Regions from separate parts of the Streptomyces sp. NPDC057543 genome, predicted to be linked through region 2. Evidence: riboswitches for the same ligand, from Rfam matches in the RefSeq annotation. Region 2 holds a riboswitch; each other region holds the start of a gene.

Region 1 (4,419 bases), on a different contig from region 2:
GAACAGATCGCCGGGGCGGTGGCGATCATGCGACGGACCGCTCCCGTCAGCTGACCTGACCCCGGTGCAGGCCGGAGACGAAAGAGGTCCAGGCCGCCGCGGAGAACCGCAGCGGTGGCCTGGACACGTCCTTGGAGTCCCGCACGGCGAGCCGTCCGTCATCGAACGGCGCGGCCTCCACGCAGTTGTTCATCCCCGTGCTGCGGCTGCTGCGCCGCCACCGTAACGAATGCTGTGCGAAGCAATCCGACATGACGCCCCCCTCGGGCGGTCCGGGGTCACTGATCGTCGCGGTCGATCGCGACGATGAGGTCCAACGAGTGCTGCGGCGACAGCGCGTGCGCCTGCATCGTGCGGAAGGCCGAGCTGTACGCCTCAAGGTCTTCTTTCCGCTCCAGATAGAGGCTACTCGTCAAATGGTCGAGAACTACCACGTCCAGATCAGAAGTGTTCGGAAATGAGAAGATAACGAAAGGCCCGGTGAGACCGGCATATTCACCCACCGAGAACGGGAGCAACTGAAGCTGAACGTGGGGAAGTTGAGCCACTCGGGTCAGATGACGCAGCTGGTTTCTCATCACCCGGCGCCCGCCGACCCGGCGCCGCAGTACCGCCTCGTCGAGCACCGCGCTCAGTCGCAGTGGCGGATCGGTCCGCAGCACCCCCTGCCGGGCGAGCCGCACCTCCACCAGGGAGTCCAGCTGGCCGGCGGGTAACCCGTCCAGCGACGCCCGGGTCACCGCACGGGCGTAGTCCGCCGTCTGCAGAAGCCCGGGCACCACCGACGTCTCCAGGGTCCGCGCGGTCCGCGCCTGGGACTCCAGACTGATGAAGTCGCGGTACTGGGGCGGAATCAGACCGCGATACGCATGCCACCAGCCGGTGCCGCCACCGCCCGCCGAACCCGCCAGTCCCTCCAGGAGCGTCCGCAGTCGTGGGTCGTCCACGCCGTACGCGTCCAGCAGCAGTGCCACATCGGCCGGCCGCACTCCACTGGCACCGGTCTCGATCCGGCTCACCTTCGACTGGTGCCAGCCGAGCATCCGCCCGGCGTCCCGGCTGGTCAGTCCCGACGCCAGACGCAGACTCCGCAACTCCTCCCCGAGCTTGCGGCGTCGTACCACAGGACCATGCCGCATCTGCGGCCTCCCTCCCTTTTCCGCTCCTCTTTCTGCCGAGCGGACAGTGTGACGCCCGCATACGGTTTTGCGTGGCAGGGTTCACCGCATTGAGCGACAGATATATGCATATCTTGGTGGATCGCCGCCGGAGGGGGCAGCATCAGTGGCAATCTGGCGCGAAGCACAGCCGGGACCGATCGCGAGTCGGTCCGGGTGGGAAAGGGACGGCTCGCCATGGCAGACCACCAAGAAGCAAGCGTCACTCTGCCGAGCGAGCCGGTCTCGGTCGCGGCGGCCCGGAGATACGTGGACCGGGTGCTCACCGAATGGGGACTCGCCACCGACACGGAGTTCGCCGACGGCATCCGGCTCATCGTCTCGGAACTCGCGACCAACGCCGTCCAGCACACCTTCGGACAGTCGCCCACCTTCACCGTGGACCTGAGGCTGGAGCGGGAGGAACAACTGCAGTTGGGGGTGACGGACAGCCACCCGCGTCGGCCCCGGCGGCTGCCGGCCGCCGTTCAGCAGGACAACGGACGGGGCATGGTGATCATCCGCTCCCTGGCCAAGGAGTGGGGAGGCCGGCTCACCGTCACCCCCACCGCCGACGGCGGCAAGACGGTCTGGATCGCGCTCCCGTGGAGCATCCCCGTACAGAACTGAGCGGCCGCCCGATCCACCCCGTTCCCCTGGCAGGCCGACGGCCACGGCTCGCTCGCCGACCGAACCTCCGGGGCAGCGCGCCGGATTGACGGATCGATCCTTGTCCAGTGGCAGTTGGAGACCCATGGTGACCGAAGTCGTGCTGTTTCATCATGCCCAGCGCCTGCCCCCGGGGGTGACCGCCTTTGCCGACGAACCGCGCGGCGACGGGTTCACCGTGCGTACGCCCGACCTGTACGACGGCCACACCTCCGACACCCTGGAGGCGGGACGGGCGTATGCGGAAAAGATCGGCGTCGAGGACGTACTCGATTCGCGGCACGCGGGCGGTGGCCGACTCACCGGCCGAGCTGATCCGCATCGGATTCTCCCCCGGCGTGCTGCCGGCGCAGACGCGGCCCGGCATACGCGGTGCCGTACTCGTCCACTCGTGCGTGCCGAGATCCTTCTTCGGAACGTGGCCATCGTAGGTACCGGCCCATATGCACGCCATGCGATGGGCCGGTGGCTGCGCCGGCCGCGTACCGCCCGCGCCATCGAGGGCGGCAGTGGCGCGGCGCTCGCCGCGTTGGGGCCGGCGTTGGTGTCGGGCCCCCTGCTCCGCTGAGACCGCGTCAACGGACCCGACCGTAATAGACGTGTTTCGTCCAGATCTTCTCCAGCCGGACCACCGCACCGGTCCTCGGCGAGTGCCAGATCTTGCCGTGACCGGCGTAGATCCCCACGTGGTAGACGCTGCGGCCGTAGTGGAAGAAGACCAGATCGCCGCGTTGCCTGTGTGAGGCCGGGATGTGGCGGGTCTTGTTGTACTGCTGCTGGGCCGTGCGGGGGAGCTTCTTGCCGGCCTTCTTGAACGAATAGGCCGTCAGCCCCGAGCAGTCGAAGAGGTTGGGGCCGGTGGCCCCCCATCTGTACGGCGATCCCTTCTTGGACGCGGCGACCTTGAGCGCCTTCATGGAGAGAGTCGCCGCCTGGGCCTCCGTCGCGGCGCCCGGGGCGAGCATGGTGCCACCGACGGCGGCCAGAGTCAGAACCGAGGCCGTACCGGCCCGGGCGAGCAGAGACGGGACATGAACCTGCGCAGTCATGCGCAACCCTTCGTCAGCCGCCTGTGAAGGATGACCTGTCGGGTTCGGGCTGGCGAAGTTGCCCGGCCGCGCTCGGCGGCTTCACCCCGAGGGCCGACCGGTGATCCGGTCGACCCGTTGTGCTCGGGTCCTCCACTCCTGCCGATCCACTTCTGTCGACCAGACATCCGGACGGCGGCAGGACTCGGCGTCCGCCCGGACCGCCCCGTCGCTGTGGCGGGGGCTTGTCGTCCCAGGGATCTTGACGCACCGACTGCCGGATTTCAGAGGATAAGCGATGAATTGTGAGGTCCCTCACGCCTGGCCCGTTCGGGTGGAGCCGAAGATTCCGTGAGCGCTGACGGTTACTCGGACTGGTCCCCGTACCAGCGGTGGAATCACAGATTCCGCCCATTTCTCACCTGGGGAACGCAAGTGGAGAAATCCCTCGCAAGAGGGACTTTCTACGCCGAAAGAGCTAGGAATTTTGATGTGACCACCGGGCGTGTCGCGAAGGGGAGTTGGACGCCTCCTGTCGGGGGTGGGTGCGGGGGAAGCCGGCTGGTCCCGGCCGGCCTGGCGGCGAATCGGTTGATCAACTCGTCGGAGCGGGGGGTACGGTGACGCGTCCGGCCCGCCGTTCCCCGTCCAGCACCCGCAGCGCCCGGGCGAGGGTGATGGCGTGGAGCTGCGCCTCGCCGCGCTCGTGCATCAACGCGAGGGCGTCCCGCAGCGCGCCCGCCCGTGAGGCCAGTGCCTGTGCGGCCCGCAGTGCGGAGTAGGTGTCGCCGCCGTGGGCCGGATTGATCCGGCCCAACTGGTCGAGGACTTCGAGATAGCGGTCGATGAACTCGCCCTCGGCGCGCGTCAGTGCGGGCAGTGGTGGCAACTCGGGTGGCCGCATCAGGCGTTCACCGTGCGTCGTGCGGCGGGAGCGACGACTTCCGGTTCTCCATGATGTGGTCCACCAGGCCGTACGCCTTGGCGCCGGGGGCGTCGAGGATGAGATCGCGCTCGATGTCGGTGGCGATCTGCTCGGCGTCGCGGCCGGTATGGCGGGCCAGCAGAGTGGTGAGCATCTCGCGGACCCGTTCCAACTCCCGTGCCTCGATCTCCAGATCGGACGGCTGGCCCTGTACCGGTTCGGTGAGCGCGGGCTGCTGTACGACGACCCGCGCCCCGGGCAGTGCGTGCCGCCTGCCGGGAGCGCCCGCCGCGAGCAGTACCGACGCGCAGGAACCTGCCTGGCCGAGGCAGTAGGTCTCCACCTCGCAGGTGAGGTACTCCATCGTGTCGTAGATCGCCGACATGGCCCCGAACGAGCCGCCGGGGGAGTTGATGTAGAGGGAGATGGGCCGGTCCGGGGCGGCGTGTTCCAGATACATGAACTGGGCGACCAGGTCATTGGCCGCGGTGTCGTCGACCGGGGTGCCGAGGAAGACGATCCGTTCGGCGAGCAACTTGGAGTACGGGTCGAGGGTGCGGGTCCCGTTGGTCGTGCGCTCGGTGAACTCGGGCAGCACATAGCGGGCGGCAGGACGGAACAGCATGAACGATGCCTCTCC
Region 2 (4,419 bases):
TGTCCTGGAGCGCGCCCTCGTACGTGTCCCGCGAGACCAGGTTGTAGTGCGGCTGAAGGGCGACGTACCGGGCCAGCCCCTCGCGCTCCGAGAAGTCCAGGGACGCCTGGAGCCGCTCGGGGCTGATGTTGGAGGCGGCGATCTCCCGGACCTTGCCCTCCTTCACGAGTTCGTCGAGGGCGGTGATGATCTCCTCGACCGGGACGGTCTCGTCATCGAAGTGCGTGTAGTACAGATCGATGTGGTCGGTGCCGAGTCGGCGCAACGACTCCTCGGCCGCGGCCTTGATGTTCGTGGCGGAGAGCCCCTTGTACGAGGGGTGGGCGCCGACCTTGGTGGCGACGACGATGTCGGAACGGTTGGAGCGGGCCGCGAGCCACTTTCCGATGACGGTCTCCGACTCGCCGCCCTCGTTGCCCGGGACCCAGGCGGAGTAGGAGTCGGCGGTGTCGATGAAGTTGCCGCCCGCCGCGGCGTAAGCGTCCAGCACGGTGAACGACTGCGCCTCGTCGGCGGTCCAGCCGAAGACGTTGCCGCCGAGGGCGAGCGGGAAGACCTGGAGGTCGGAAGGGCCCAGCTTACGAAGAGAAGTCATAAACGGATCAACGGATTCCGGCACGCCCGCTATTCCGACGGACCGGCAGCCCTGACGTCGGGGGGTGAGCGTCAGGACTGCCGGAGTTCAGCGGCCGGTTCACCGGATCACCCGGACTGCTCGGACCACGCGGATCGCTCGGATCACGCGGACCGGAAGGACCGGGAGAGCGGACTGCGGATCAGGGGTTGAGGCCCTTGCCGCGCAGCCAGGCCATCGGGTCGATGCCCGTACCGGAGGGGGTGTGGACCTCCAGGTGGAGGTGCGGGCCCGTCACGTTGCCGGTCGCGCCGACCCGGCCGATGGTCTCACCGGTGGTGACCTTCTGGCCGACGCTCACGCCGATCGAGGACTGATGGCAGAACCACAGCTCCGTACCGTCGTCGAGCTCCAGCACCGTGCGGTAGCCGTACGAACCGGACCAGCCGGCCGACTTGATGATGCCGCCGTGTATGGCCTTGATCGGCGTACCCGTCGGCGCCGCGAAGTCGAGGCCGGTGTGGTAGCCGGAGGACCACATCGAGCCGGCTTCGCCGAAGGTCGAGGTGATCGTGTACGAGGAGGTCGGGATGGCGTAGCTGGCGGCGAGCTTGGCGAGCCGCAGGGCCTCGGCCTTCTTCTTGGCCTCTTCCTCCGCCTTCTTCTTTTCGGCGGCGGCCTTGGCCTCGGCCGCGTCCTGCTGCTTCTTGGCCTCGGCGGCGGCCTTCTCCGCGGCCTCCTTCTCCTGGGCCGCCTTGGCCTCGGCGTCGGCGGCGTCCTGCTGCTGCTCCGCCTGTTGGAGGATGCGCGCGCGGAGCGCCTCGCCCGCGTCCGCCGTGCCCTGCTCGGCCTCGGTGGTGGTGAGGCCGGCGGTGGTGAGCGGTGCGGCAGCGGCGGCGACAGCGGCCTTGTCGGCTTCGGACTCCCCGGAGAACAGAGAACCCACGCCCGGAAGGGACTTGGCGTCGGGGAGGTTGTTCGCGATGGAATCGGGAAGGGAGATGGAGACCGGCGGCTTGCTCTGCGCGGTGGCCATGCCGCCCGCACCGACCGCCGCGATGACGCCGACCCCGAGCACCGTGGAGCTACGGGCAAGACCGTTGCGCTGCTTGGCGACGCGGTGCTTGCCGCGTACGGGGCGGACGGACTCCTCGGTGGGGTTCCACTCGTCCCAGCCGCGTTCCGGCCCACCGTTGCCGTCGGCGCGGAATTCGCCACCGAAGTCACCGCCCGGCTCGGTGCTGTACGCCGTTCCCGTCCCACCGGTCCCGTAGTCGGGGCCGGAACCGAAGTCGGTGCCGAAGCCGGAGTCGGAAGCGAAGCCGGAGTTGGAACCGGATCCGAAGTCAGCGACGAAGTCGGAACCGAAGTCGGGGTTGAACCGAGAGGGGGCCTCGGGGGCAGGCTTGTTGGACGCCACGGGGGCGCACTCCTTTCCTTCCTTCTCGCCTACCGGGTTAGCTGACGGGTTCGGAGCAGGAAGGTCTCCTACGGGCCCCTCTGCCTCTCACGAGACACAGGTGTCCGATTCACCCCATGTAGGTGGTTCCCCGGTTCCCTTGCGGAATTCGGCGCTCGCGCACGGTGCCGCCACTGACGACGGCTGGGACGACCGCGCTGCGTTATCGAACGTTAATAGACACCGGGGCCTGATTCCAAGCTGTTCCCACTGATCGTTCACGCCTTTGGCCTGGACTTTACGGTGCACAACCGGGCGGAATGGGACGAGTTGATCGACCCTCAGCCACTACCCGGTTTCTGACGTTGCGTCAAATGTTATGCGGAGCGACGCGCTTCGGTTACGTACGGTGGCATCCCGGTCCAAGGCCGCGTGCGGCTCGCGCGAAGCCCCCGCCCCACCCGTCACACCCCTTCGAGGCCGACGATCTTCACGGTCCTGCGCCGGTCCGGCTGCCCCTCCGCGGGACGTACGACCGCGAGCAGCGCCATGTCGTCGGTCGTCTCACCGCCCGTGTGCAGCCGTACGTCGTCGGCCAGCGCGGACAGCAGCTCCTCGGGCCCCGGGAAGATCCTCCCGCGCAGTCTGGCCGCCGGGTCGTAGAAGACCCCGTCGGCGTTCCGCGCCTCGGAGAGCCCGTCCGTGTACAGGAGCAGGGTCGTCCCCGCCGGCAGATCCCACTCGTCCGACCGGTCGGGCCAGGCCCCCAGGTCCATCCCGAGCGGCAGCGCGGGCACCGTCGGCCCCAGTACCTCCAGCGCCCCGTCCGGGTGCAGCAGGATCGGCTCGGGGTGGCCGCGGTTGACGATCCGCACCCGGGACAGCCCCGCCGGGATCTCGGCCAGCACGGCGGTGATGAAGCCCTCGACCGCGTCGAGCCCGCCCCGCCGCGTCCCCTCCCGCGCCAGCGCCCGCTCCAGCCGCTGCGCCACGCCCTCCAGCGAACGCTCCTGCTCGGCCGCCTCCCGGAACGCCCCGATGATCACCGCCACCGACTCCACGGCGTCGAGCCCCTTCCCCCGTACGTCCCCGACCACCAACCGCACCCCGTACGGGGAGTCCGTCACGGCGAACAGGTCACCGCCGACGAACTCGTCGGCCTGCGCCGCCTCGTACCGCGCCGCCACGTGCAGCCCGCCGATCCGGTCGGACGGCTTCGGCAGCACCGCCCGCATGGCGGTCTCCGCGATGACCCGCGCGGACGCCAGCCGCTCATTGCTGCGCCGCACGACCCCGTTGATCACGACCGCGAGGACCGAGACGGTGGCCAGGGTGAGCAGCTCGATCAGCGGCACGATGTTCGGCAGCGTGTGGCTGTACAGCCGCAGCGCGACGACGGCCAGCATCGAGGCGATTCCGGTGCAGATGGTCCTGGACAGCGAGAAGAACGGCGCGGCGATCAGCGGCGCCGCCACGAACAGCGGAATGGCGGTGAAGGTCGGCGGGGTGAGGAAGTCGAACACCAGCCCGCCGAGGATCATGATGGCGGGCAGCGCGCGGACGAACCGCCGGGTACGGGTGCCGTCCTCGACGTGTCTGCCGCGCCCCTTCAGCCGCTTCCACACCAGTGGTCTCCTGCCCGGTACGCGCGCGGCTGCGGACGGTACCGCGCCCCACCCCCAGGCTCGCCGGAGCGGAGTCGCGCGGCGACTCCTCGTCGGCCAATGGGGGTACGTACGTGGCACAGCCCACACACCGCCCGGACCTGCTCCTTCGGGGGTCTATGGCTGGAACGAATCAGGCCCGGCACGCTGCATGCGTGCCGGGCCTGATCCTTCAGTAGCGGGGACAGGATTTGAACCTGCGACCTCTGGGTTATGAGCCCAGCGAGCTACCGAGCTGCTCCACCCCGCGTCGGTGAATACAACTGTACGGCATGCGCGGCGGGCTCATGACCACTGAGCGAATCACCGAACGAATCGCTGAGCCGCCGAGCGAATCACCGACCGCTCGGCACTCGCTCAGTACTCCGGCCATGCGCCCCGCCGCCTCAATTCGTCTCGGTGATACGGGGAGCGGCCTTCCCGTCGACCGCCGGGGGCTTCATCGGATTCGCAGCGCGCTGGAGGGAGCGGAGAATCGCCAGCCCCTGGCCGACCACGCCCGCCGCCATCTCATTGACGCCGTCGGTACCGTTCAGAACGGTCAGGTCCGCGCCCGACATGCCTCGGGCGGCCGCGTCGGCCAGGGCGGGCAGGTTCTCGACGATGCGGTTGGCCGCGATGAGCTCCTGGTTGCCGTCGCGCAGCGAACCGGCGCGCGCGCTGTTGGCGTCGGCCTGCGCTTGGGCGATGGTCCGCTCGGCGTACGCGTTGCCGTCGGCCTCGAACTTCACCCGGTCCCGAGCCGCCTCCGCGAGGGTGCGCTGCCGGTACGCCTCGGCGTC
Region 3 (4,419 bases), on a different contig from region 2:
CCGCCGGCTGTTCCGCGCGCTTCCCCTGGAACAGGAAGCGTGCGAGCTGGGAGCGGATGTGGTTGTCGGTGACCCCGGGAGCCATGCGGGCCACGTTCGCCGCGATGCTCAGCTCATCGTCCAGCACATCGAGCCGCTGGGGAAGGAACCGCAGCGGTACGAACGTCCTGGCCTCGCCGGACAGCGGAGCGAGCTCGCCGGTGAGGGTGCGCAGCAGCGTGGTCTTGCCGGCCCCGTTGCGCCCGACGAGTGCGATGCGTTCGGGCCCGTGCACATGGAGGTTGCCCTGGCGCAGCCTGCCGAACCGGGGCCGCAGTTCGTGCAGGCTCAGCACGGTGCGGCCGGTGGGAACGGCGGTGTGGGGAAGGCTCACGCGGATCTCGGCGTCGTTGCGTACCGCGTCCGCGGCCTCCTCGCGGCGTTCGCGAGCCTCGCTGAGCCGCTCCTCGTGAACGCCGCGAAGCCTGCCCCCGGACTCCTGTGCGGACCGCTTCCGGCGGCCGGCGAGGATCTTCGGGAGGCCCCCGTCGGCCTCCGCCTTCCTGCCTTGGCGCTGGCGGCGGGCCAGCTTCACATGGGTCTCCTCCAGTTCGCGCTTCTGCCGGCGCACGTCGGCCTCCGCGGCCCTCAACATCCTTCCGGCAGCCTCCTGTTCGGTGGCCAGCGCCTCCTGGTAGGCCGACCAGCCGCCGCCGTACCAGCTCACGGATCCGGCGCGCAGTTCGGCGATGCGGTCCACGCGTTCGAGCAGTTCGAGGTCGTGGCTGACCACGACCAGTACGCCGGAGCGCCAGTTGTCGACGGCGTCGTAGAGCCTGCGGCGCGCGAACACATCGAGGTTGTTGGTCGGTTCGTCCAGCAGGAGGACGTCGGGGCGTTTAAGCAGCAGGGCGGCCAGGCGCAGCAGGACGGTCTCCCCGCCGGACATCCGGCCCACGGTGCGGTCCAGTTCCAGGTATCCGAGCCCGAGCGACCCGAGCGTGGCGAGGGCCTGTTCCTCCACGTCCCAGTCGTCACCGATGGTCTCGAAGTGCTTCTCGTCCACATCCCCGGCCTCGATGGCGCGCAGCGCGTCGCGCCGCTCGGCGATACCCAGGGCCTCGTCCACCCGCAGTGTCGTGTCGAGGGTGATGTTCTGAGGAAGGTGGGCGAGGCTGCCGCCGACGGTCACGGAGCCCTGGGAGGGGCGCAGCCGGCCGGCCAGCAGGCGCAGCAGTGTGGACTTGCCCGCGCCGTTGTTGCCGACGAGGCCGGTGCGGCCCCGGCCGATGCTGAGCGAGAGCCCGTCGAAGACGGTCGTGCCGTCCGGCCACTGGAAGGACAGGGCGGAGCAGGTGAGGGAGGCACTGGGGGTGGTGGGTGTCGCCATGGTGATCCTCGCAGTCGTGAGCGCGGTGAAGGGGGCTTCGTATGCGAGCACCACGCAGCGACCGAAACGGGAACAGGTACGGCGGTCCGAAAGATCGAGGGACGGCTCATGCACCGAGGTCGCATCCACGCGGGGTCACGGGCAGGACAGAACACTGCTTCTGCGTGACGGGCGTACGACCGGGGCCGTACGGCGCGATGATCGCGAACCTCAGATGCGCAACGTCCACCTCTATCGGAGACAACAAGACAGCTCAAAACCTTAGCGATCCGGCGGGCGGAAGGCAACGCCTTGATGCCGTGCGGGGGGTGGCACGAGCGGAGGGCCGACCGGTCCTGCCGGGTGTGTTCGGCCCGACGGCGGTGCACCGGAGCGAGAACAGCCGAAGAGCCAGTCAAATGTCCAATATGCGCGATTTCGTTAGACATGGGCTCTTGGGTAACAAAGGGGCATTTAAGGGGAGTTGCGATCCTTCGGCGCCGCCCGAAATGCCCCTTTCTGAAGTCATGTGGTGTGAGTCACGTTCAGGCCCCGCAGTTTCGTGGCGCGTCCCCCGGTTCCCTTCTGTGCAAGGAAATTTGGCATTGCGATGTGAGGTGTCTTACTTCCCCTTCCGCGATTCGATCTTGCAAATGAATTGTGATCAAAAAATAGGGACTTGTTCCCTTCGGTATTTCTCGCCTACGGTCACCGTCAATCCGGACGGAACGCCGAATCCTGCCGCCGTCCGAGAATCCGACCCACCCACTCGCGTACGGCAGGAGCGGGGGATCCAGGTAAGTCGCCGAACCGGTATCCGGTACGGCTCGGGGTGAAGTCGCAATTGCATGCGGCCAGGCATCTCCAGCCTGAACCCGACAGCTCACCTCGTAGGCGACGGAGAGGAATTCGCCATGCCCGCAACGGGTAAGTACCTTCGTCGCAAGTCCACTTCGCGGACCCGCGGTTTCATCGCCGCGACCACGGGCGGAGCCGCCCTCGTGCTGCCGCTGGTCTGCGCCGGCTTCGCCTCGGCCGCGCCGGCCCAGGCTGCCACCGCAGAAAGGGCCACGGCATCGGCCGCCGCCACCGCCAAGGTGATATCCGTCCAGAAGGCCGCGCCCACCATCTATTCCGTGATCGCGGGTGACACCCTTTCCAAGATCGCGAGGGGGCATTCCGTAAGCGGTGGCTGGCAGAAGCTGTACGCGGACAATCGAGAAACCATCGGTGCCGACCCTGCGCGGATTACCCCGGGCATGAAGCTGACCATCGGCGCCAAGGCCGGGTCCGGCGCTTCCACGGGCGTATCGGCCGTGAACGACGTCGCGGTGTCGACCTCCGCCAAGTACACCAATGATCTGGACGGCTGGATCAAGGAGTCGCTGGCCGTCATGGCCCAACACGGCATCCCCGGCAGCTACAACGGCATCCACCGCAACATCATGCGTGAGTCCTCCGGCAACCCCCGGGCCATCAACAACTGGGACTCGAACGCAGCCAAGGGAACTCCGTCCAAGGGGCTCCTGCAGATCATCGACCCGACGTTCCGTGCCTACCACGTGCCCGGCACGTCGATGGACAGCTACGACCCGGTCGCCAACATCACCGCATCGTGCAACTACGCGGCCGACAAGTACGGCTCGATCGACAACGTGTTCGGCGCCTACTGACGCACAACGGCTCCTGGCGGCGGTTCAGGGCCGACGGGTTCACGGGTTCACGGAGGGCCGAGCAGGCCTCCTCGTGAAGGACCGCACCCGCCGGTCAGGGACCGCCGTTCAGCCGTTTCCAGGGGTGCCTACTCCTGTCTCCGGGGCGGTGGCCTGGGAACCGTGGCCGCCGCTCCTTCGCGGACGGACTTCACCACCGCGTCGTGAAGGCGACGGCTGTCGTCCTCGGAGCAGCACGGCACGGGGCTGCCCGACATGGTGAACCAGTCGATCGCGCCCGTGTACTGCACTGTCACCTGGGCCGTGTCATCGGCCCAGGTCGTGTGAACCGTCAGGTCCCCGGACAGGACGCCGATCTCGTCCGTCAGCACGCCACCATGCCCGGAGAACACACCACGAGTCGTCCATGACGCCCAAGCCATGACTCCAGGCTGGCACCAAGTCCGTGGTTGCGCACCCGCAGCCGGGGCGCGGGCACCCGCAGCCCCGTCGACGCGCACCCTCCGGCGTCCGCCCTCCGCGGTGCTCCGGGACGCTCCCGCCCTTCCGGATGCTGGAACGGGCAAAACTTTCCATCGGATCCCGCTGCGGTTCCCGCACTCACCGATCCCCAGCAGAATGACGCACTTTCAACGACAAACCGTTGGATCTGTTTGCGGAAACGACGAATTCCGTAGGTGAACAGCTCTTGACCTGCGGAACTCGTCAGGATTGCATGTCGCGCTGGGAGCGACGAAACCACTCACCACGTCCTCGTCTGGAGGCGATACCGCTCCCGCGCTCAGTCACCGCACCTGTTGATCGGAATCGCACGATGACCGAAACGCTCAGCGCTCCCCAGGCGCTGGCCCCCGCGACCGGCCCCACCCCACAGAAGCTCAAGCGTTCCATCGGCGTCGTGGGCGGAACACTGCTCACGCTCTCCTGCGTGACGCCCGCTTCGACACTCTTCGTGGTCGTACCGGACCTGTTCTCCAGCCTCGGTACGTACACCGCCCTGACCATCGGCATCGGGTCGCTGCTCTGTATCGCGGTCGCCTTCTGCTACTCGGAACTGGGCACGCTCATCCCGAGTGCGGGCGGTGAGTACGCCATGGTGTCGACCATGGCGGGACGGCTGGCCGGGTGGCTCGTCTTCGTGCTCTCCCTGCTGGTCGTGATGATCGTGCCCCCAGTCATCGCGATGGGCACGGCCGACTACCTCGCTCCCGTGGTGCACATACCGGCCCCCGTCGCGGGCGCCGGAGTCATGGTGCTCGCCACCCTCGCAGGGCTCCTGGACCTGCGCGCCAACGCCTGGATCACCGGAATCTTCCTCGTCCTGGAAGTGATCGCGGCCGGCGTCGTCGCCGTTCTCGGCTTCGCGCACTCCGAGCGCGGAGCCTCCGCGCTGGTGCA

What was found. A riboswitch is a leader RNA that binds a small molecule or an ion and turns the genes downstream of it on or off. The one in region 2 is predicted to bind cyclic di-AMP.
Region 1: linked by a shared signal. The riboswitch ahead of ACFU8Q_RS08700 (C40 family peptidase) and the one ahead of ACFU8Q_RS09285 (M23 family metallopeptidase) in region 2 are both predicted to bind cyclic di-AMP.
Region 3: linked by a shared signal. The riboswitch ahead of ACFU8Q_RS25805 (transglycosylase SLT domain-containing protein) and the one ahead of ACFU8Q_RS09285 (M23 family metallopeptidase) in region 2 are both predicted to bind cyclic di-AMP.

The regions. Positions count from the first base shown of each region.
Region 1 is NZ_JBHVFF010000033.1:15,714-20,132, reverse strand. It holds gene ACFU8Q_RS08725 (8-amino-7-oxononanoate synthase) at 1-54, shown strand, start outside; gene ACFU8Q_RS08720 (DUF397 domain-containing protein) at 47-253, opposite strand; gene ACFU8Q_RS08715 (helix-turn-helix domain-containing protein) at 279-1,139, opposite strand; gene ACFU8Q_RS08710 (ATP-binding protein) at 1,356-1,787, shown strand; partial or broken gene ACFU8Q_RS08705 (LysE family translocator) at 2,284-2,394, shown strand; gene ACFU8Q_RS08700 (C40 family peptidase) at 2,402-2,875, opposite strand; cyclic di-AMP (ydaO/yuaA leader) riboswitch at 2,879-3,062, opposite strand; gene ACFU8Q_RS08695 (hypothetical protein) at 3,450-3,758, opposite strand; gene ACFU8Q_RS08690 (ATP-dependent Clp protease proteolytic subunit) at 3,766-4,401, opposite strand.
Region 2 is NZ_JBHVFF010000036.1:19,846-24,264, forward strand. It holds gene ACFU8Q_RS09280 (aldo/keto reductase) at 1-595, opposite strand, end outside; gene ACFU8Q_RS09285 (M23 family metallopeptidase) at 777-1,994, opposite strand; cyclic di-AMP (ydaO/yuaA leader) riboswitch at 2,006-2,158, opposite strand; gene ACFU8Q_RS09290 (PP2C family protein-serine/threonine phosphatase) at 2,438-3,514, opposite strand; tRNA gene ACFU8Q_RS09295 (tRNA-Met) at 3,814-3,887, opposite strand; gene ACFU8Q_RS09300 (SPFH domain-containing protein) at 4,024-4,419, opposite strand, start outside.
Region 3 is NZ_JBHVFF010000171.1:856-5,274, forward strand. It holds gene ACFU8Q_RS25800 (ATP-binding cassette domain-containing protein) at 1-1,369, opposite strand, end outside; cyclic di-AMP (ydaO/yuaA leader) riboswitch at 2,068-2,258, shown strand; gene ACFU8Q_RS25805 (transglycosylase SLT domain-containing protein) at 2,263-3,021, shown strand; gene ACFU8Q_RS25810 (hypothetical protein) at 3,150-3,443, opposite strand; gene ACFU8Q_RS25815 (APC family permease) at 3,836-4,419, shown strand, end outside.